DNA from 4 places in the Bradyrhizobium sp. WSM1417 genome. Region 4 is predicted to be linked to each of the others. Evidence: predicted binding sites of a transcription regulator. Region 4 holds the regulator's gene; each other region holds the start of a gene.
The links. The regulator PhoB, encoded in region 4, activates phosphate uptake and scavenging genes when phosphate is short. The targets are predictions, from matches to a motif close to TGTCATNNANCTGTCAT.
Positions count from the first base shown of each region.

Region 1 (4,958 bases), 5.7 Mb from region 4:
TGCCGCCATGTCCTCGGCGATCTCGCGGCCGGCGGTGCCTTGGCCGGCGATCACGAAGGGATCGTCGTAGGGCCTGACCAGCGTCGCGCCGCGCTTCTCGGCGATGCCGCGCGAGATCGCCTCGCGGTCGTCGCGGTCGCGGTCGTACAGCACGACCTCGGCACCGTAGGATTTGGTACGCTCGCGCTTCGACGACGGCGCATCCGCAGGCATCACGATGGTCGCCTGCATGTCGAGGATCTTTGCCGCCGCCGCCACGCCCTGGGCATGGTTGCCGGAGGAGAACGCGACCACGCCGCCGGCGCGCTTGTCCTGCGGGATCGAGGCGACCTTGTTGAAGGCACCGCGGAACTTGAACGAGCCGGTGCGCTGGAGCATCTCCGGCTTGAGATAGACCTTTGCGCCGACGCGTTCGTTGAGCACGGGAAAGGACAACAGCGGCGTGCGGACGGCGAAGGGGGCGATCACGCGCGCTGCGGCATCGATATCGGCAGGGCCGATCGGGAGGAGCTGTTCTGTCATGCCTGATGTTATCGCGGCGGATGAGGCGCGGGCAAGGCATCTCCGCGCGAGCATTCTGGGCTCTCAGGCGACGAATCGCGCCGGCTCCGCCCCGTTCCGGCCGGGCATCACGGCGCCGACCGCCAAAATGCTGTCGACAAAGGCCCGGGCCGAGGCCTCCCAGGTGTAGTTGGCGGCGAATTCGACGCAGTCCTGTCGGGAGATGTCGAGCGCGGCGAAGCAGGCGCTGCGCAGATCGTGATCGAGCGCGCCGACCGGCGCGTCGCCGATCACGTCGCGGGGCCCCTTCACCGGAAACGCCGCGACCGGCAGGCCGCTCGCGAGCGCTTCGAGCAGGACCAGGCCGAACGTGTCGGTCTTGCTCGGAAACACGAAGACGTCGGCGGCGGCGTAAATGTCCGCCAGTTCCTCGCCGTGCTTTTCGCCGAGGAAGATCGCGTCCGGATAGGCCTCCTCCAGCGCGACACGCGCCGGGCCGTCGCCGACGATCACCTTGGTGCCGGGCAGGTCGAGGTCGAGGAACGCCTCGAGATTCTTCTCCACCGCGACCCTTCCGACCGAGAGGAACACCGGCGCCGGCAGGCACAGATCGATCGCGCGGGGATGGAACAGATGGGTGTCGACGCCGCGAGGCCACAGCGCGACATTGTCGAAGCCGCGCTCGGTCAGCTCGCTGGCGAGCGCGGGCGTTGCCGCCATCACGGCGCGGCTGGGGCTGTGGAATCGGCGCAGCGCCCGCCAGATCAGCGAGCCCGGCACCGGCACGCGGGCGCGGACATATTCGGGAAAGCGGGTGTGGAAGCTGGTCGTGAAGGGCAGCTTGCGCTGGCGGCAATAGCGGCGGACCATCAGGCCGATCGGCCCCTCGGTCGCGATGTGGATGCTGTCGGGGTGCGCCTCTTCGATCAGCTTCGCGATTCTGCCCGGCCGCGGCATGGCCAGCCGCACGTCACGATAGCTCGGCATCGCAAAGGTGCGGAACGATTGCGGCGTCAGGAACGAGAATTCGACGTCGAGGCTTTTGGCGGCGTCCGCAAGTTTGGTCAGCGTCCGAACCACACCGTTGACTTGCGGGTGCCAGGCGTCGGTCGCGACCAGGATGCGCATCAGGCTGCCTTTGTCATGCGGCTCTGGCTGCGACCTGCGGGACCTGTGCCGGCTTCTCGGCCTGGTCCGCCCAGGTGATGATCTCGAAATGGCCGTCGTCGTGCTCGACCAGCGCCGTGCAGCTCTCGACCCAGTCGCCGCAATTCATGTAGCGGATGCCGCCCTCGTCGCGGATCACCGCGTAGTGGATGTGGCCGCAGATCACGCCGTCGGCGTCGTGGCGCCGCGCTTCGGTGGCGAGCGCCTGCTCGAACGCGCCGATATAGTTGACGGCGTTCTTGACCTTCTGCTTGGCCCATTGCGACAGCGACCAATAGGGCACCTTGAACATGCGCCGGAAGAAGTTGACGAAGCGATTGAGCTGGATCGCGAAGTCGTAGGCCTTGTCGCCGAGATGCGCGAGCCAGCGTGCGTTCTGCACCACGAGGTCGAAGATGTCGCCGTGGATGACGAGATAGCGCTTGCCGTCCGCGCCGGTGTGGACGGTGTTCTCGACCACGTCGATGCCGCCGAAATGCGTGCCGTAATAGTTGCGCAGGAATTCGTCGTGATTTCCGGGGATGTAGATGACCTTGGCGCCCTTGCGCGCCTTGCGCAAAAGCTTTTGGACCAGGTCGTTATGCGATTGCGGCCAGTGCCAGCTCGATTTCAGCGCCCAGCCGTCGACGATATCGCCGACGAGATAGATCGTATCGGCATCATGGAAACGCAGGAAGTCGAGCAGTAGGTCGGCTTGAGAACCGCGGGCTCCGAGATGAACGTCGGAGATGAACAACGTGCGAAAGCGCCGCTCGGGGCTCTCGTCACTCACATCGTAACTTCCCATGCGCCAGCCTGTAACAATGTCCCGTGACAGGGGGATGACCAATTGAACCTTTGAGGCACCTTCGGATACGAATCGCGCTTGCCTCGCCCACCCCGCGAATATCAGTCGCATGCGACAATCAGGCGACATGGCGTCGCAGCGCCCTCCGCAAGAACCCGGAGCTGCGGCGCGCTCGCGAGCGACGTCAGTAGAATTTATGGAAATGATGGATCGGGCCGTGGCCGTGGCCGACGCTGAAGCGATCGGCGGCCGCGATCGCGGCGCTGATCCAGGTCTTGGCGTTGCGCACGGCGCGCTCGAGATCCTCGCCCCTGGCGAGCCCGGCGGCGACCGCCGAGGACAGCGAGCAGCCGGTGCCATGGGTGTTGCGAGTGGCAACGCGCGGCGCGGCGAGCGCGATCGTGGTGCTGGCATCGACGAGATAGTCGATGCTCTCGGCGCCCGCGCCGTGCCCGCCCTTGATCAGGACCGCCCGGCAGCCGAGCGCCAGCAGACGGCGCCCCTGGCTCTCGATCTCGGCCTCGCTGGCCGCGACCGGTTCGCCGAGCAGAGCCGCGGCCTCGGGCAGATTGGGTGTGATCACCGAGGCCAGCGGCATCAGCTTGATGCGCAGGGCGTCGACGGCATCGGACGCGAGCAGGCGATCGCCCGATGTCGCCACCATCACGGGATCGAGCACGATATGCCGGGGCGCCCAGCGCGACAGCGCGGCCGCGATCGCATCGATGCTGGCGGTTTGCGCCACCATGCCGATCTTGACCGCGCCGACCTCGAGATCGGAAAACACCGCGTCGATCTGCGCGGTGACGAATTCGGCGGGCACCGCGTGAATGCCGGTGACGCCGCGGGTGTTCTGCGCCGTCAGCGCCGTGATGGCGGACGCGCCAAAAACGCCCAGCGCGGCAAAGGTCTTCAGGTCGGCCTGGATGCCGGCGCCGCCGCTCGAATCGGAGCCGGCAATGGTCAGCGCGACGGGGGGCGTCATGGGGCGATTTTCCGCGTTTTCGAAGCCATGGCCCGTCCTAGCGCGCCGCCCCCAGCCCAGCAAGTTCGCTTGCTAAATCCGGCCGGGTTTGGCCTATTAGCCGCCAGATATGCTTTCGGAGTGAACGCGATGGTTCCCTTTTTCGTCCAGATCAAATGCAAGCTCGGTCAATCCTATGTGGTCGCCAATGCGCTTGCCGAAGCCGAGATCGCCTCCGAGATCTATTCCACGGCCGGTCAATACGACCTGCTAGTGAAGTTCTACGTCGACAACGACACCGATATCGGCCACTTCGTCAACGAGAAGGTGCAGGTGCTGCCCGGCATCCAGGACACCCTCACCATCATCACCTTCAAGGCGTTTGGCGCGAGTTGACCGTCCGAAAAAGGGCGGGCCTGATCAGGCGCCGCCCTCCTTGCGCTTGGGGCGCGGCGGACCGTCCACCGGCGGCAGCGATTTGAGATAGTCCGCCATCGCCGCGAGATCGTCGTCCGGCAATTGCGAGGTGTTCTTGATCACCCGCGTCATCGCGCCGCCGACGCTGTCGCCGTCGGGCAATTCGCCGGTCTTCAGGAAATACGCAATATCCTTCGCGCTCCACTCGCGAAGGCCCTTCTGGGTGATGTTGGGCACCCACCCCTCGCCTTCCGGATTGGGACCGCCGGCGAAGCGTTGTCCGGCGATGATGCCGCCGAGCGCATTGCGTGGACTGTGGCACTCCGCGCAATGGCCAAAGCTGTTGACGAGATAGGCGCCGCGATTCCACTGCGGCAACTTCGTGCCGTCGGCGACGAAGGGTTTGCCGTCCAGAAACAAGAATTTCCAGATGCCGACGTTGCGCCGGATGTTGAACGGAAAGCGCACGTCGTGGTCGCGCACCTTGCCTGCAACGGCCGGCAGCGTTTTCAGGTACGCAAAGAGATCGAGCACGTCCTCACGCCTGGCGTGCTGATAGGACGTGTAGGGAAAGGCCGGAAAATAATGCTGTCCGTCGGGCGAGACCCCGTGCATCACCGCGTTGACGAATTCGGCCTCGCTCCATTTGCCGATGCCGTCGGTCGGATCGGAGGAGATGTTCGGCGCGTAGAACGTTCCGAACGGCGACTTGATCGCGACGCCGCCGCCGAGCCTGAGACGATCGGGCTGGTCGGGGACGGCATGGCATGAGGCGCAGCCGCCGGCGTTAAATATCACCTGGCCATTGGCAAGATCAGGGACGCGGGCAGGCGCGGTGCCGGCGGCCGCCACCACCGGCGCGCTGAGCCACCAATAGACGCCGGCTGCGGCGAGTGCGGCAAGCAGCGCCACGGAGATTGTTCGTCGCAACATGCGGTCCTTTCGTCGTCGCGGCGAAGCTTATGACCGATGTCCTCGCGGCTCCAGCCACGAAGAATTTAGCCCACCGCGGCCGGAAACGGGAATAAACTGAAATGCCGGCTGTTGGAAGTTTGGCAGCCCAAACGGGTCAGCAGGGAGAAAAATCATGAACAAGATCGTCATCGCGATGTCAGTGCTTGG
Region 1 covers NZ_KI911783.1:6,124,324-6,129,281, forward strand. The annotation lists gene BRA1417_RS0130165 (threonine/serine dehydratase) at 1-522, opposite strand, end outside; gene BRA1417_RS0130170 (glycosyltransferase family 1 protein) at 586-1,629, opposite strand; gene BRA1417_RS0130175 (UDP-2,3-diacylglucosamine diphosphatase) at 1,643-2,455, opposite strand; gene thiD (bifunctional hydroxymethylpyrimidine kinase/phosphomethylpyrimidine kinase) at 2,640-3,440, opposite strand; gene BRA1417_RS0130185 (Lrp/AsnC family transcriptional regulator) at 3,570-3,815, shown strand; gene BRA1417_RS0130190 (cytochrome c) at 3,840-4,769, opposite strand; gene BRA1417_RS0130195 (CHRD domain-containing protein) at 4,924-4,958, shown strand, end outside.
Region 1: a site for PhoB is predicted at 2,479-2,495, ahead of BRA1417_RS0130175 (UDP-2,3-diacylglucosamine diphosphatase). Genes of this name have one in related genera too.

Region 2 (4,958 bases), 6.9 Mb from region 4:
CTTACGCCAGGCGGCGAGGCGATCGGACAAGGCCGGGTCGGACAAGGCCAGCACGGCGGCCGCCAACAGCGCCGCATTGACGGCGCCGGCCTTGCCGATGGCGAGGGTGCCGACCGGGATCCCCGCGGGCATCTGGACGATCGAATAAAGCGAGTCGATACCCTTGAGCGTCCTCGATTCGATGGGAACGCCGAACACGGGCAGTTCCGTCAGCGCCGCCGCCATGCCGGGCAGGTGCGCAGCGCCGCCCGCGCCGGCGATGATGACCTTGTAACCGGCCCCCTTGGCGCCCTTGGCGAACGCAAACAGCCGGTCGGGGGTGCGGTGTGCCGAAACGATGCGAGTGTCGGCGGCAACGCCGAGCGCTGCAAGCGTGTCGGCGGTGTGCCGCATCGTGTCCCAGTCCGACTGGCTTCCCATGATGATGGCGATTGGCGCGGTCATGACGTCAATTGTGCTCGAAAAACAGGAAGATAGGCCAGATTAGCGGTTCCGGCCGGTTGCTCGCAAGGCGGTGGCAAGGAGAAGGGAATGCACTATCCTGTCTTGGTGAATCCCCGCAAGCCTTCATTGAGCAGGATGCCCATGAAGAAACCAAAAAGGGCGAGCGCTGCGAAGGCCAAAAAGGGCCCGAAAACCAGCGCCGGCCGCTCCAAAGTTGCTCCCAAGCGTCTGGCCAAGAGTCGGACCAAGAGTCCGGCCAAGCGTCCGGCGCGGCGTCCGGCCAGACCGCCGCGGCGCGAAGCGTCTGCCGATGACGGCGCCAAGGAGGTCATGAAGCCGGCCATCAACGCGACCATCCGCGAGCTCCGGAGCAAGCTCAAGAGGGCGCTGCGGCGGGTCGCGGAGCTCGAGGCGGCCGCCGACACCGACTTCCTGCTCGATATTCCGAACCGCCGCGGCTTCGAACGCGAGCTCGCTCGCGCCGTCGCCTACATGAAGCGCTACCGCGCCAGCGGCGCGCTGATCGTGCTCGATGTCGATCGGCTGAAGCCGATCAACGATTCCTTCGGCCATGCGGCCGGCGACGAGGTGCTGAAGGCAATTGCCACCACGCTGACGCGGCAGATCCGCGCCTCGGACGTGGTGGGCCGGCTCGGCGGCGACGAGTTCGCGCTGCTGCTCTGGAATCTCAGCGAGACCGACGCCAAGGCGAAGGCCGCGGCTTTCGAGCAGGCCGTCGACGAATTGTCCTTTGTCTTTCGCGGCCAGCACGTGAGTGCGGGTGCTTCCGCCGGCGTCGCCCTGCTTGGAGTGCAATCCGACGCCACGCGGGCCCTGGAGGAGGCCGATGCCGCCATGTATGTGCGCAAGGCGCACCGCCGGCACGAGCCGCGCATCAGGCTCGTCAGCAGCTAGCTAAAGGGTGCCGAGGTCTTTCGGTACGTTGCCGAAGCTGCGGAGCAGTTTGGCGTCGCCGAATTCGCCGGTCATGGGATCGCCGCTGCGGCTGAACGCGACCGCGCCGGTGTGGCCGGTGCCGTGCGACATGATCTCGGCGCGCCGTAACGCGGCCGCCGCGCTCTGGCATTCCTCGGCCGCACCTGCGACCGGCGAGCCGTCCTCGTCGGTCAGGAAAGGTAATGCAACGTAATAGGTGACATCGGACATGGTCGGCTCCGATAGCTGACAGCTTAGGCGGCGCTGCTCTTGCTGCGCGAGGTCTCCGGAATGCAACCTGCGGAAACCGCCGCCTGCAATTCCTCCAGCTCGGCCTCCAGATATTCATTGGCCATGATCAGCGCCTTGATGGTGCTGCGCAGATTGCCGTCGCACATCGCGATCGCCTGATCACAGGCTTGTTCATAATGGCCGTTGTCGAGAAGGGCGGCTGCCGACATCTGCGTTTTCCTTGGACGGTTTTCCCGGGGGCGGTGGTGCCCAAATGTTCTTATTTTGTTCCTTTCGAGTCAAGCGGATTCACATGCGGCGGGGCGCCGTGAGCTGTCCTCCTGTGGATCAGGCGATGATATCGGGCGTGATCTGGTCTTCGATGAACGCGATACGGTCACGCAACAACAGCTTGCGTTTCTTCAACCGCTGTAACCGCAACAGGTCGGGGGCGGGCGATTGATGCAGTGCATCGATCGCCGCATCAAGATCTCGGTGTTCCTGGTGCAACCGGGCGAGCTCGGATTCGAGTTCGCGCGCATCTTCATTGGTCATGTCTGCGGTGGCCGAAAAACCGATAGGCGTGAGATTAAGGCTGTGGATGCCCTGTGGAAACTATCGTCCTTGCGCGCCGTGATCGCAAGCGATCTCGGGCTGTCCCGCGTCGATCTCCCGCGGGATATTTCTGCGGTCGCTCCGACGTTGCGCAATCGCATTGATATCACGGATTTTTCCCGCGTGGTTCCCTTACTCACGCTTCGTTACTTATGAATTTTCAAAAATGACAGTGCGACGACGGATACCCATCGACAGAACGAATCGGTGATGTACACTTCGTCGTCCGGTCGAATCCAAGGTTCACCCCTACCGAGGAGGTTTCGAATGACAATTCAGGCACATCTGGTTGAATTGGAACGGAAGCATAAAACTCTCGAAAACGAATTGCACGAAGCTCTCGTGCACCTTTCAACAGACGACCTGCAAATTGTTGAGTTGAAGCGCCGGAAGTTGATGGTCAAGGACCAGATCGAGCGTCTCAGGCACGGCGACACGCTCCACTAGTAACCCCCGTATCAGCGTAGAGTTGATCGCACCCTTCAAGCAGGGATGAGAGCCTTTGCGCTCATCCTTGCAAGGTGCCACACCGTGCAAGGATTGCGCGGCTCCAGCGTCTTGTCTGGACGCGGTTCTTTGCGTGTGACCGGACTTCAGTTCGCTTTGAGCGCTAGATGTTTGCGAGCTCGGCAACGTGATCCGCGATCGCGAGCGATGACGTCAATCCGGGCGACTCGATGCCGAACAGATTGATCAGGCCTTCGACGCCGTGATCGCGCGGGCCCTGCATCAAGAAGTCCTGCGTGGCCACCGCCGGCGGCACGATCTTCGGGCGAATGCCCGAATAGCTCGGCATGAGAGCACCGTCAGGCAGCGTCGGCCAGTATTTGCGAATGGCCGGGTAGAAGCGCTCGGCGCGTGACGGGTCGACCTCGTAGTCGATCGTCTCGATCCACTCGACGTCGGGGCCGAAACGGGCCTGCCCGGCCATGTCCAGCGTCAGATGCACCCCTAGCCCACCGGGCTCGGGCACCGGATAGATCAGGCGCGAGAACGGTGCCTTGGCATTGCAGCTGAAGTAGTTTCCCTTGGCGAGGTAGGCCGTCGGGATCCGTTCCAGCGGCATGCCCTCGATGTTGCGCGCCACCGTGGTCGCCGAGAGCCCGGCGGCGTTGACGAGGAGGCTGCATTGCAGTGTCATCGGCGCTTCGCCGCCCGCCTCGATCTCGATCACGCCGGCGCTCGCCTTGGCACGAATCAGCGGTGTGTGAAACGCGAAGGCCGCGCCCGCGTCCTCGGCTTCGCCGCGCAGCGAGAGCATGTAGGCGTGGCTGTCGATGATGCCGGTCGACGGCGACAGCAGCGCGGCGTCGCAGGCGAGCGCCGGCTCCAGTGCACATGCCGCATCGCCCGCGAGGAGCTGCATGTCGAGCACGCCATTGGCCTCGGCATGCGCCTTGATCGATTGCAGCTTCTCGGTCTCTTTCGGATTGGTCGCGACGATCAGCTTGCCGCAATTCCTGTGCGGGATGCCGCGCTCGGAACAGTAACGGTAGAGCGCGTGCTTGCCGTCGACGCACATGCGCGCCATCCAGCTTCCGGCGCGGTAGTAGATGCCGGCATGGATCACCTCGCTGTTACGCGAGGAGGTGATGGTGCCGATGGCCTCGGCTTGCTCGAGCACGATCACCTCGCGCCCGGCTTGCGCCAGCTTTCGAGCCACCGCGAGCCCGATCACGCCAGCTCCGATGACGACGCAGTCGACCCTATCCATGGTTGTGCAGGACGTCCGCTCGAAGCGACGATGGCCCCACGCCTGGGGACGGCGGCGCGGGGGCGTTTTCCGTTAAGGAAGAATTTATCATGTCAGGGCAATTGCCGTATTTGATGCCACATTTTTCCGTTGCGCGGACAGGCGTTTACCCGATCCAAACCCGCGAGGCCAGACAATCCGACGTTGAAATCGCGGGTGGCTGATGGCTGAGAAGAACTGGCACGCGGGCAGCGCGCTTCCGATTGCGGTGCAGGCCGTCGTGTGCCTGGCCGCAGCGGCGGCGCCTGCGCGCGCCTTTGCCCTCTCGGACAGGTTCAGCCCTCCGAGCTATCTCGGCGAGCTTGATCCCAACGTGATCTGGGAAGCCCTGATCGCGGGCGTCGTGATTTGCTCGTTCCTCGCCGCGATCGCGCTGTGGATCCATTCCTCGCTGCGCCGGACCAGGCGTCTGCAGCTGCGGCGCAATGCCTTTGTCTCCTCCGCGATGAACAATCTCAACCAGGGCGTGGTGATGACGGATGCGCAGCGGCGCATCATCTTCTGCAACGATCGCTATATCGAGATTTACGGCCTGGCGCGGTCGGATCTCTGGGCCAACATGGACGGCTACGAACTCCTTGAGCTGCGACGCAAGCGCGGGGTGCTCGGCGCCGCCTCCAACGACGAGTTCTACGAGAAGGCGGCAAGCACCAACGGCTTGATCACCGAACTGCCGGACGGGCGGGCCATCCTGGTGAAATATTTCGTGCTGCCAAATGGCGGCTCGGTGACGACGCATCTGGACGTCAGCGAGCAACGCAGACTGTCGCGGCAGCTCGCCTCCACCAAGCAGTTCCTGGAAACATTGCTGGACAACGTGCCGGCCTGCGTGGCGGCGAAGAACATCGAAGATGGCCGCTACATCTTCGCCAACAGCGCCTATGAGCGGTTCTGGGGCTTCTCGCGCGACCATGTCGTCGGCAAGATCGCGCGCGAGCTGTTTGCGCCTGCCTCGGCCGACAGCATCGAGGCGACCGAC
Region 2 covers NZ_KI911783.1:7,372,738-7,377,695, reverse strand. The annotation lists gene purE (5-(carboxyamino)imidazole ribonucleotide mutase) at 1-444, opposite strand, end outside; gene BRA1417_RS0136105 (GGDEF domain-containing protein) at 586-1,359, shown strand; gene BRA1417_RS0136100 (hypothetical protein) at 1,360-1,611, opposite strand; gene BRA1417_RS0136095 (hypothetical protein) at 1,635-1,841, opposite strand; gene BRA1417_RS0136090 (YdcH family protein) at 1,960-2,166, opposite strand; gene BRA1417_RS0136085 (YdcH family protein) at 2,494-2,673, shown strand; gene BRA1417_RS0136080 (NAD(P)/FAD-dependent oxidoreductase) at 2,837-3,940, opposite strand; gene BRA1417_RS0136075 (EAL domain-containing protein) at 4,143-4,958, shown strand, end outside.
Region 2: a site for PhoB is predicted at 2,393-2,409, ahead of BRA1417_RS0136085 (YdcH family protein). Genes of this name have one in related genera too.

Region 3 (4,958 bases), 3.9 Mb from region 4:
TTCTTCCTGACCGCCGACTACGCCTTCGGCGCGGCGCTGGAGCGCGACACCACTGCTGTCGTTACCGCAAATGGCGGCAAGGTGGTCGGCGGCGTCAAGCACCCGCTCAACACGCCGGACTTCTCGTCCTTCCTGCTGCAGGCGCAGGCCTCCAAGGCCAAGATCATCGGCCTTGCCAATGCCGGCGGCGACACCACCAACACGATCAAGCAGGCGGCCGAGTTCGGCATCGTCAAGGGCGGCCAGAAGCTCGCGGCGTTGCTGCTGTTTCTCACCGACGTCAAGGCGATTGGGCTCGAGACCGCACAGGGCCTCAACTTCACCGAGACCTTCTACTGGGACATGAACGACCAGACCCGGGCGTTCTCGAAGCGCTTCGCCGAGAAGATGAAGAACAACGCGCCGCCCACGATGGTGCAGGCCGGCGTCTATGCGGGCGTGCGTCACTATTTCAAGGCACTGGAAGCGCTCGGCGGCAACCCGCATGACGGCGCCAAGGTCGTCGAGAAGATGAAGTCGATGCCGACGGAAGACGATCTGTTCGGCAAGGGCGAGATCCAGCCCAACGGCCGCACCATCCACAACGCCTATCTGTTCGAGGTGAAGAAGCCCTCCGAGTCCAAGGGACCGTGGGATTTCTACAAGCTGGTCGGCACCGTGCCGGGCGACCAGGCCTTCACGCCGCTGTCCGAGAGCAAGTGCGCGCTCTTGAAGAAGTAAGCTAACCGCCCGCAGGCCATCAGGCCTGCGGGCGACTTTCAGGGAACGCCGAAGGGACCGGGTGCGGGATCGATGCAGGCTCTTTACGCTCAGCTACTGGTGGGACTGATCAATGGCTCGTTCTACGCGCTGCTCAGTCTCGGGCTTGCCGTGATCTTCGGTATGCTCAACATCATCAATTTCGCCCACGGTGCGCTCTACATGATGGGCGCGTTCGTCGCCTACTTCCTGCTGAACATCGGCGGCATCAACTACTGGTGGGCGTTGCTGTTGGCCCCGATCATCGTCGGCATCTTCGGCATGATCCTGGAACGGACCATGCTGCAATGGCTGACGGGGCTCGACCATCTCTACGGACTGCTCCTGACCTTCGGCATTGCGCTGATCGTGCAGGGCGTGTTCCAGAACTATTTCGGCTCCTCTGGCATGCCTTACGCCATTCCGGACCAGCTCAAGGGCGGCATGAATCTCGGCTTCATGTTCCTGCCCATCTATCGCGGCTGGGTCGTCATCTTCTCGCTGATCGTGTGTATTGCGACCTGGTTCCTGATCGAGAAGACGCGTCTCGGCGCCTATTTGCGCGCGGCGACTGAAAACCCGACGCTGGTGCGCGCCTTCGGCGTCAACGTGCCGCGCATGATCACGCTGACCTATGGTTTGGGTGTCGGCCTGGCCGCGCTCGCCGGCGTGCTGTCGGCGCCGATCAACCAGGTGCGGCCGCTGATGGGCGCCGACCTGATCATCGTGGTGTTCGCGGTGGTGGTGATCGGCGGCATGGGATCGATCATGGGCTCCATCATCACCGGCTTTGCGCTCGGTGTGATCGAGGGCATGACCAAATATTTCTACCCCGAGGCCTCCAACACCGTCGTGTTCGTGCTGATGGTGCTGGTGCTCTTGGTGAAGCCAACGGGATTGACGGGAAGGGCGGCCTGATATGACAGCCTTGACGGACGACACGCTGCCGGTAACCCCACGCACGATCCGCGACGAGATGATCGTGTTCGTGGTGATGGCGCTGCTGCTGGCTTCGGTGCCATTCACGGGAGTCTACCCGTTCTTCGTGATGCAGGCGCTGTGCTTCGCGCTGCTCGCCTGCGCCTTCAACCTGCTGATCGGCTACGGCGGTTTGCTGTCCTTCGGCCATGCGATGTTCTTAGGCACAGCCGGCTATTGCAGCGCGCATGCGCTGAAGGTGTGGGCGTTGCCGCCGGAGCTCGGCATCCTCGTCGGCGTCGCCGGTGCCTTCGTGCTCTCGCTCATCACGGGCTATATCTCGATCCGCCGCCAGGGCATCTATTTCTCGATGATCACGCTGGCGCTGTCGCAGCTTTTGTACTTCATCTACCTCCAGGCGCCGTTCACCCATGGCGAAGACGGCATCCAGGGCATCCCGCAGGGACGCATGTTCGGCGTCTTCGATCTGACCAAGCCAACCGTGCTCTACTACGTGGTTCTGGTGGGCTTCCTCGCCGGCTTCCTGCTGATCTTCCGCATCATCAACTCGCCGTTCGGCGAAGTGCTCAAGGCAATCCGCGAGAACGAGCCGCGCGCGATCTCGCTGGGTTACCGGACCGATCAGTACAAGTTCCTGGCTTTCGTCCTGTCGGGCACGCTGGCCGGCTTTGCCGGTGCGCTGAAAGTCTTCGTGGCGCAAAACGCCTCGCTCACGGACGTGCACTGGTCGATGTCAGGCGAAGTCGTGCTGATGACGCTGGTCGGCGGACTCGGAACCGTGTTCGGTCCCGTGGTCGGTGCCTTCGTGATCATCGCCATGCAGCAATATCTGGCGGGGTTCGGCCAGTGGGTGACCGTGATCCAGGGCTCGATCTTCGTCATCTGCGTGCTCACCTTCCGCCGCGGCGTCATCGGCGAAATCGCGCATTACTTCCGGCGGTCGCTGTAAGTTATTGATATAATAGAAGATGTGTTGACGCGCGAAAGCGGTGGATGATCCGGCTCCACGGGCGTGAGGTGGCACGCGCGTGGATCGAAAATGGTCTATGACAGTTTCATGACGGCCCGCTTGGGCCAGGCCATAATCCAACCGGTAGTCTCTCTCCCATGATGCGATTGTTTCGCGCTTTCCTGCCCAAGGAAGAACGGTTCTTCGATCTGTTCGACCGCCACGCCCAGACCGTGATCCAGGGCTCGATCGCGCTCCAGAGCATGCTCAACGGGGGCGAGGAGACGCCGGTCTATTGCCAGCGCGTCAACCAGTTTGAGAACGATGCCGACAACATCACCCGTGAGGTGCTGACGGCGGTGCGCCGTACCTTCATCACCCCGTTCGACCGCGGCGACATCAAGAACCTGATCACCTCGATGGACGACGCCATCGACCAGATGCAGCAGACCGCCAAGGCCGTGATGCTGTTCGAGGTCCGCAGCTTCGAGCCGCCGATGCGGGAGATCGGCGGGCTTCTGATCGAATGCGCCAATCTGGTCGGCCGTGCGCTGCCGCTGATGCAGAAGATCGGCCAGAACGTGGCCATGCTGACCGCGATCACGGAAGAGCTGGGCAAGCTGGAAGGCCGCGTCGACGATCTCCATGATATCGGCCTGAAGGAACTGTTCCTCAAGCATCGCAACGGCAACGCGATGGATTTCATCGTCGGCGCAGAGATCTACGATCATCTCGAGAAGGTCGCCGACCGCTTCGACGACGTCGCGAACGAGATCAACAGCATCGTCATCGAGCAAGTTTAGGGCAGGGGACCGCGCCGTGGATGTTGCGTTGGGTCTTCCCGTCCTGGTCGGACTGATCGCCGTCGCGCTGCTGTTCGACTTCCTGAACGGCCTGCACGACGCCGCCAATTCGATCGCGACCATCGTCTCGACCCGCGTGCTGCGGCCGCAATACGCGGTGTTCTGGGCCGCGTTCTTCAATTTCGTCGCCTTCATGGTGTTCGGGCTGCACGTCGCCCAGACCATCGGCACCGGCATCATCGATCCTGCGATCGTGGATGCCCAGGTGATCTTCGCGGCGCTGGTCGGCGCCATCGTCTGGAACCTGGTGACGTGGGCGCTCGGCATCCCATCGTCCTCGTCGCATGCATTGATCGGCGGCTTGTTTGGTGCAGGCGTAGCCAAGGCCGGCCTTTCGGCGGCGGTCTGGAGCGGATTGACCAAGACGGTGATCGCCATCGTGCTGTCTCCGCTCGTCGGCTTCCTGCTCGCGATGGTACTGGTTGCGATCGTGTCCTGGGCTTCGGTGCGCTCCACGCCCTTTGCCGTGGATCGCGCCTTCCGCATCCTGCAATTCGCCTCCGCCTCGCTCTATTCGCTCGGCCATGGCGGCAACGACGCGCAGAAGACCATGGGCATCATCGCCGTGCTGCTCTATTCGCAGGGCCAGCTCGGCGGCGAATTCTTCGTGCCCTTCTGGGTGGTGCTCTCGTGCCAGGCGGCGATGGCGATGGGGACGCTGATGGGCGGCTGGCGCATCGTCCGCACCATGGGCCTGCGCATCACCAAGCTGACCCCGATGCAGGGCTTTTGCGCCGAGACCGGCGGTGCCGCGACCCTGTTCATGGCGACCTTCCTCGGCGTTCCCGTCTCGACCACCCACACCATCACCGGGGCCATCGTCGGCGTCGGCGCCGCTCGCCGCCTCTCGGCGGTGCGCTGGAACGTCGCCAGCTCGATCGTCTATGCCTGGGTGATCACGATGCCGGCCTCGGCCATCGTCGCCGCGCTGAGCTGGTGGGCGGTCAAGATCTTCCTCAGGTAACCAGCTTCAGCCCGACAATCCCGGCGACGATCAGCCCGATGCTGGCGAGGCGGAACGCGGTGGCCGGCTCGCCGAACAGGACGATACCGAGCGTCGCGGTACCGACCGCGCCGATGCCGGTCCAGACCGCATAAGCGGTTCCAATCGGCAGCGATTTGAGGGCGAGCCCCAGCAGGATGATGCTGCCGGCCATGGCGCCGAGCGTGAGAACCGACGGAACGAGCTTGGTGAACCCCTCGGTATATTTGAGGCCGATCGCCCAGGAGATCTCCAGCAGACCGGCGACGAACAGGATGCTCCAGGCCATGACGACCCTCCATTCAAGGCAGGGTCGTCCCCGCGACTGGTGTGCTGATGGAAAGGAAAGGTCGTCCCTCCCAACCAAGCGGATATGGGACTGGCCGGAAGGCTCCGCAATCACCAGATGAGGCTTGATCAGGCTCATTTTCCCTGCCAAACGCTGCCGCAATGTCCGACATCGCCACCACAGCCGAATCGACGGCCC
Region 3 covers NZ_KI911783.1:4,362,494-4,367,451, forward strand. The annotation lists gene BRA1417_RS0120860 (ABC transporter substrate-binding protein) at 1-720, shown strand, start outside; gene BRA1417_RS0120865 (branched-chain amino acid ABC transporter permease) at 793-1,656, shown strand; gene BRA1417_RS0120870 (branched-chain amino acid ABC transporter permease) at 1,658-2,626, shown strand; gene BRA1417_RS0120875 (DUF47 domain-containing protein) at 2,785-3,429, shown strand; gene BRA1417_RS0120880 (inorganic phosphate transporter) at 3,446-4,453, shown strand; gene sugE (quaternary ammonium compound efflux SMR transporter SugE) at 4,446-4,760, opposite strand; gene BRA1417_RS0120890 (peptide chain release factor 3) at 4,922-4,958, shown strand, end outside.
Region 3: a site for PhoB is predicted at 2,724-2,740, ahead of BRA1417_RS0120875 (DUF47 domain-containing protein). Genes of this name have one in related genera too.

Region 4 (4,958 bases):
GGTGTCGGCGATGGTCTCGCCGCGGCCGAGCTGCATCTCGGCGCCGGTGAGCATGATGGGCTCGCCGCCGAGCTGGCGCATGGCGACGTCGAAAGACACCCGCGTCCGCGTCGAGGGGCGCTCGAAGATCATCGCCAGCGTCTTGCCTTCGAGCGGCCTGACCGGCTGATGCGCCTTCTGCTTCGCCTTCATCGCGGTGGACGCGGCGAGCATGCGCTTGAGCTCCGACAGCGGCAGCTCGTTGATATCGAGGAAGTGCTTCGGTGTTTTGTTGGGTGTTTTATCGGACGACTTGCTCATCAGCTTGCCGCCCGCTTGTTGCCGGATAACGCGGTGCAGGCGCGCTCGAGCCGCCCGACGCTGTCCTCGATCTCGGCTTCGGTGACGATCAAAGGCGGCAGGAAACGCACGACATTGTCGCCGGCACCGACGGTGAGCAGCCTTTCGGCGCGCAATGCTGCAACGAGATCGCCCGAAGGCACCACGGCCTTGATGCCGATCAGAAGGCCCTCGCCGCGCACTTCGCTGACGACGTCAGAGTGGCGGTCGATCACGGAAGCGAGCTTCTGCTTCAGCAGCAGCGACATCCTCTGCACGTGGTCGAAGAAGCCGGGCTTGAGCATGACGTCGAGCACGGCGTTCGCAGCCGAGATCGCGAGCGGATTGCCGCCGAAGGTCGAGCCGTGCGAGCCCGGCGTCATGCCGGACGCTGCTTCCGCGGTCGCGAGGCAGGCGCCGATCGGGAAGCCGCCGCCGAGCGCCTTGGCCAGCGACATCACGTCGGGTTCGACGCCAAGGCGGCGGTACGCGAACAGATCGCCGGTGCGGCCCATGCCGGTCTGCACCTCGTCGAAGGCGAGCAACAGACCCTTCTCGTCGCAGAGCTGGCGCAACGCCCTCAGGAAGGCGGGCGTTGCCGAACGCACACCGCCCTCGCCCTGGATCGGCTCGATCAGGATGCCGGCGGTCTGCGGACCGATCGCCTTTTTCACCGCGTCGATATCGCCATGCGCAACTTGGTCGAAGCCCTCCATCGGGGGGCCGAAACCTTCGAGATATTTTGCCGAACCCGTCGCGGCCAGCGTCGCCAGCGTGCGGCCGTGGAAGGCGCCTTCGAAGGTGATGATGCGATAGCGCTCCGGATGCCCGTTGGAGAAGTGATAATGGCGGACCAGCTTGATCACGCATTCCAGCGCTTCGGCGCCGGAATTGCAGAAGAACACGAAATCCGCAAAACTTTCATTGCACAGACGCGCGGCGAGCTTTTCGCCGTCCGGGCTCTGGAATAGGTTCGACATGTGCCAGAGCTTCGTGGCCTGCTCCTGCAACGCCGCGACCAGCGCCGGATGGGCATGGCCGAGCGCATTCACCGCCACCCCGGAGGTGAAATCGAGATAGCGCTCGCCATTGGTCGCGATCAGCCAGCAGCCTTCGCCACGCTCGAAACCGAGGTCGGACCTGGCGAAAACGGGGAGCAAATGCGGCGCTGCGCTGTTAGTCATGAGAGTCACTTGAATGTTGCGGACGGTGTGAGCGTGCATTGCGCAACGCACCATCGACCGGCCCGGAAAACGAAACGTGCCGCCTCTTGAGGGCGGCACGTGCGACTATCTTAGGCCTGGTGAAACGGGTGTCAATGCCGCCCGGAAAGCCTCGCGAAACGCTGAATCCGTAGTCTTGCGGTGCCGATTTTGCGAGATTTAGCCACGGAACATGTGGAAGCGAGTCGGCGGACTCTTGCGCGGGAGTCACGCCATATTGTAGCGTTTGGATTGTCAGATACGACATCTCGTGCAGTGGTTCTGATCTTTAAGTCCTTATGTACCGGCGTAAACGTTCGGGCGTTCAAGACGCGCCCGGCGAGCCTTAAGGGATTCTGGCGGCACGGGTTTTTGAAGGCTTAGGCATTCGCTGCGAGGCCCCAGGATGGCTGGCGCGCAGCGAGGGAAAGGGTGCAATGACGGTTTTGACCTGGTCCGATGATCGCGTCGAGCAGCTGAAAAAGCTCTGGGAGGCCGGACTTTCGGCCAGCCAGATCGCGGCGGAGCTCGGCAATGTGACCCGCAATGCCGTGATCGGCAAAGTGCACAGGCTCGGCCTTTCGGGCCGCGCCAAGAGCCCATCATCGGCAGCGCCGCGGCCGCGCAAGGCGCGCCCCGCGCAGCACATGATGCGGGTGAGCCGCCCGATCTCGCGCGGCAACACCGCGCTGGCGCAGGCCTTCGAGGTCGAGGCTGAGCCGGATCCGGTCACCTACGACAACGTGGTGCCGATGAGCCAGCGGCTGTCGCTGCTGGAATTGAACGAGGCGACCTGTCACTGGCCGGTCGGCGACCCCTCGAGCCCTGACTTCTTCTTCTGCGGTGGACGGGCGTTGTCCGGCCTGCCCTATTGCGCCCAGCACTCGCGCGTCGCGTACCAGCCGGCGTCGGATCGGCGCCGCGCACCGGTGAAGCCGGGTCCGCGGTAATCACGGCAAGTCGTCGCGCGAAGACAGTTCAACAATTTCAGTGTCGTCCTGGCGAAAGCCAGGACCCATACTCCGAGCACGCAGTAGTCGTGCGAAAGGGTCACTCCGAGTCTTCGCCAAACCACGTTCGGTGGTTATGGGTCCCGGATCAGCGCTCGCTTGTCCGGGACGACGTCGAAGAATTCGGGGACAGCTCGCCAACAAACAAGCCTGCAACCCTACACCTGCTCCGCCTTGGCAAACCGATCATCCAGCGCGTAGCCGGCGCCGCGGACGGTGCGGATCGGATCCTGCTCGCGGCCGAGATTGAGCAGCTTGCGCAGGCGGCCGATATGCACGTCGACGGTACGCTCGTCGATATAGATGTCGCGGCCCCAGACGCTGTCGAGCAGCTGCTCGCGCGAAAACACCCGGCCCGGATGCTCCAGGAAGAACTCCAGCAGGCGATATTCGGTCGGACCGAGATCGATCGGCCGGCCCGAGCGCGCCACGCGGCGCTTGTCACGGTCGAGCTCGATGTCGCCAAAAGCAAGGACGGTGGCGAGGCGCTCCGGGCTCGCGCGCCGCAGCAGGCCCTTCACGCGCGCGAGCAGCTCCGGCACCGAGAACGGCTTGACGATGTAATCGTCGGCGCCGGTCGCAAGACCACGCACCCGCTCGCTCTCCTCGCCGCGCGCGGTGAGCATGATGATCGGGAGCTGCTTGGTCTCGGGACGGGTGCGAAGCCGCCGGCACAATTCGATGCCCGACAGGCCCGGCAGCATCCAGTCGAGCACGATCAGATCGGGGATGTGCTCCTTGAGGCGGGTGTCGGCGTCGTCGCCGCGCATCACCGTCTCGACGTCATAGCCGTCGCCTTCGAGGTTGTAGCGGAGAAGCTCGGTCAGGGCTTCCTCGTCCTCAACCACCATAATGCGTGCGCCCATCGGGTCGTCGCTCCTTAAAGTCTTCAGGTGTTCGGTACCGTGTTGGCGAAGGTCGTCATGTCGCCCTTCGGCCGCTTGTCGGTGATCGCCTGGCCCTCGATCATGTAGAACACGGTCTCGGCGATGTTGGTGGCATGGTCGCCGATCCGCTCGATGTTCTTGGCGCAGAACATCAGGTGAATACAGAACGAGATGTTGCGCGGATCCTCCATCATGTAGGTGAGAAGCTCGCGGAACAGCGAGGTGCAGATGGCATCGACCTCCTCGTCGCCCTTCCACACCGCCATCGCCGCCGGCAGATCATGCGCGGCATAGGCGTCCAGCACCGACTTGACCTGCTGCTGCACGAGGTCGGTCATGTGCTCGAGGCCGCGGAACAACTTGAGCGGATGGAAATCCGTCTCCAGCGCCGCGACGCGCTTGCCCATGTTCTTGGCGAGGTCGCCGATGCGCTCGAGATCGGTCGCGACGCGCATGGCGCCGACGATCTCGCGCAGATCGACCGCCATCGGCTGGCGCCGGGCGATGGTGAGCACCGCACGCTCCTCGATGCGCTTCTGCAGCGCGTCGAGCTCGGTGTCGATGGCGACGACGCGCTGCCCGAGCGGGACGTCGCGGCGGATCAATGCGTCGACGGACTCGACGATCATGCGCTCGGCGATGCCACCCATCTCGGCGACCAGGCGCGTGAGTTCCTGGAGGTCGGTGTCGAAGGCCTTTGCGGTATGTTCAGAACCCATTTCGCGTCTCCTAGCCGAACCGACCGGTGATGTAATCCTGCGTGCGCCGGTCGGACGGCGACGTGAAGATCTTGCTGGTGTCGTCGAACTCGATCAACTCGCCGAGATACATGAAGGCGGTCTTGTCGGAGACGCGCGCCGCCTGCTGCATGTTGTGGGTGACGATCGCGATCGTGTAATCCTCGGACAGCTCCTGGATCAGCTCCTCGACCTTGGCGGTCGAGATCGGGTCGAGCGCCGAACAGGGTTCGTCGAACAGGATCACCTCGGGCCGCACCGCGACGGTGCGGGCGATGCAGAGGCGCTGCTGCTGGCCGCCCGAGAGCGACAGGCCGGAGGCGTTGAGCTTGTCCTTGACCTCGTTCCACAGCGCGCCGCCGCGCAGCGCCTTCTCGACGCGGCCGTCCATTTCAGACTTCGAAATCTTCTCATAGAGACGGATGCCGAACGCGATGTTCTCGTAGATCGTCATCGGGAACGGCGTCGGTTTCTGGAACACCATGCCGACGCGGGCGCGCAGCAGATTGAGGTCCAGCTTGCCGTCGAGGATGTTGGTCTGGTCGAGCATGAGCTGACCGGTGGCGCGCTGGCCGGGATAGAGGTCGTACATCCGGTTGAAGACGCGCAGCAGGGTCGACTTGCCGCAGCCTGACGGACCGATGAACGCCGTGACGCGGTTCGCGCCGAGCGTCAGGTTGATGTTCTTCAGCGCATGGTGCTCGCCGTAATAGAAGTTCAGGTTGCGCACGGTCACCTTGGGGGGCGCCTCGGGCAGCACCGCCGCGTGCGGCAGTCCACCGGACGCGCTCATCGATACGGAAA
Region 4 covers NZ_KI911783.1:448,417-453,374, forward strand. The annotation lists gene argF (ornithine carbamoyltransferase) at 1-300, opposite strand, end outside; gene BRA1417_RS0102290 (aspartate aminotransferase family protein) at 300-1,502, opposite strand; gene BRA1417_RS0102295 (GcrA family cell cycle regulator) at 1,958-2,470, shown strand; gene phoB (phosphate regulon transcriptional regulator PhoB) at 2,689-3,396, opposite strand; gene phoU (phosphate signaling complex protein PhoU) at 3,420-4,136, opposite strand; gene pstB (phosphate ABC transporter ATP-binding protein PstB) at 4,147-4,958, opposite strand, start outside.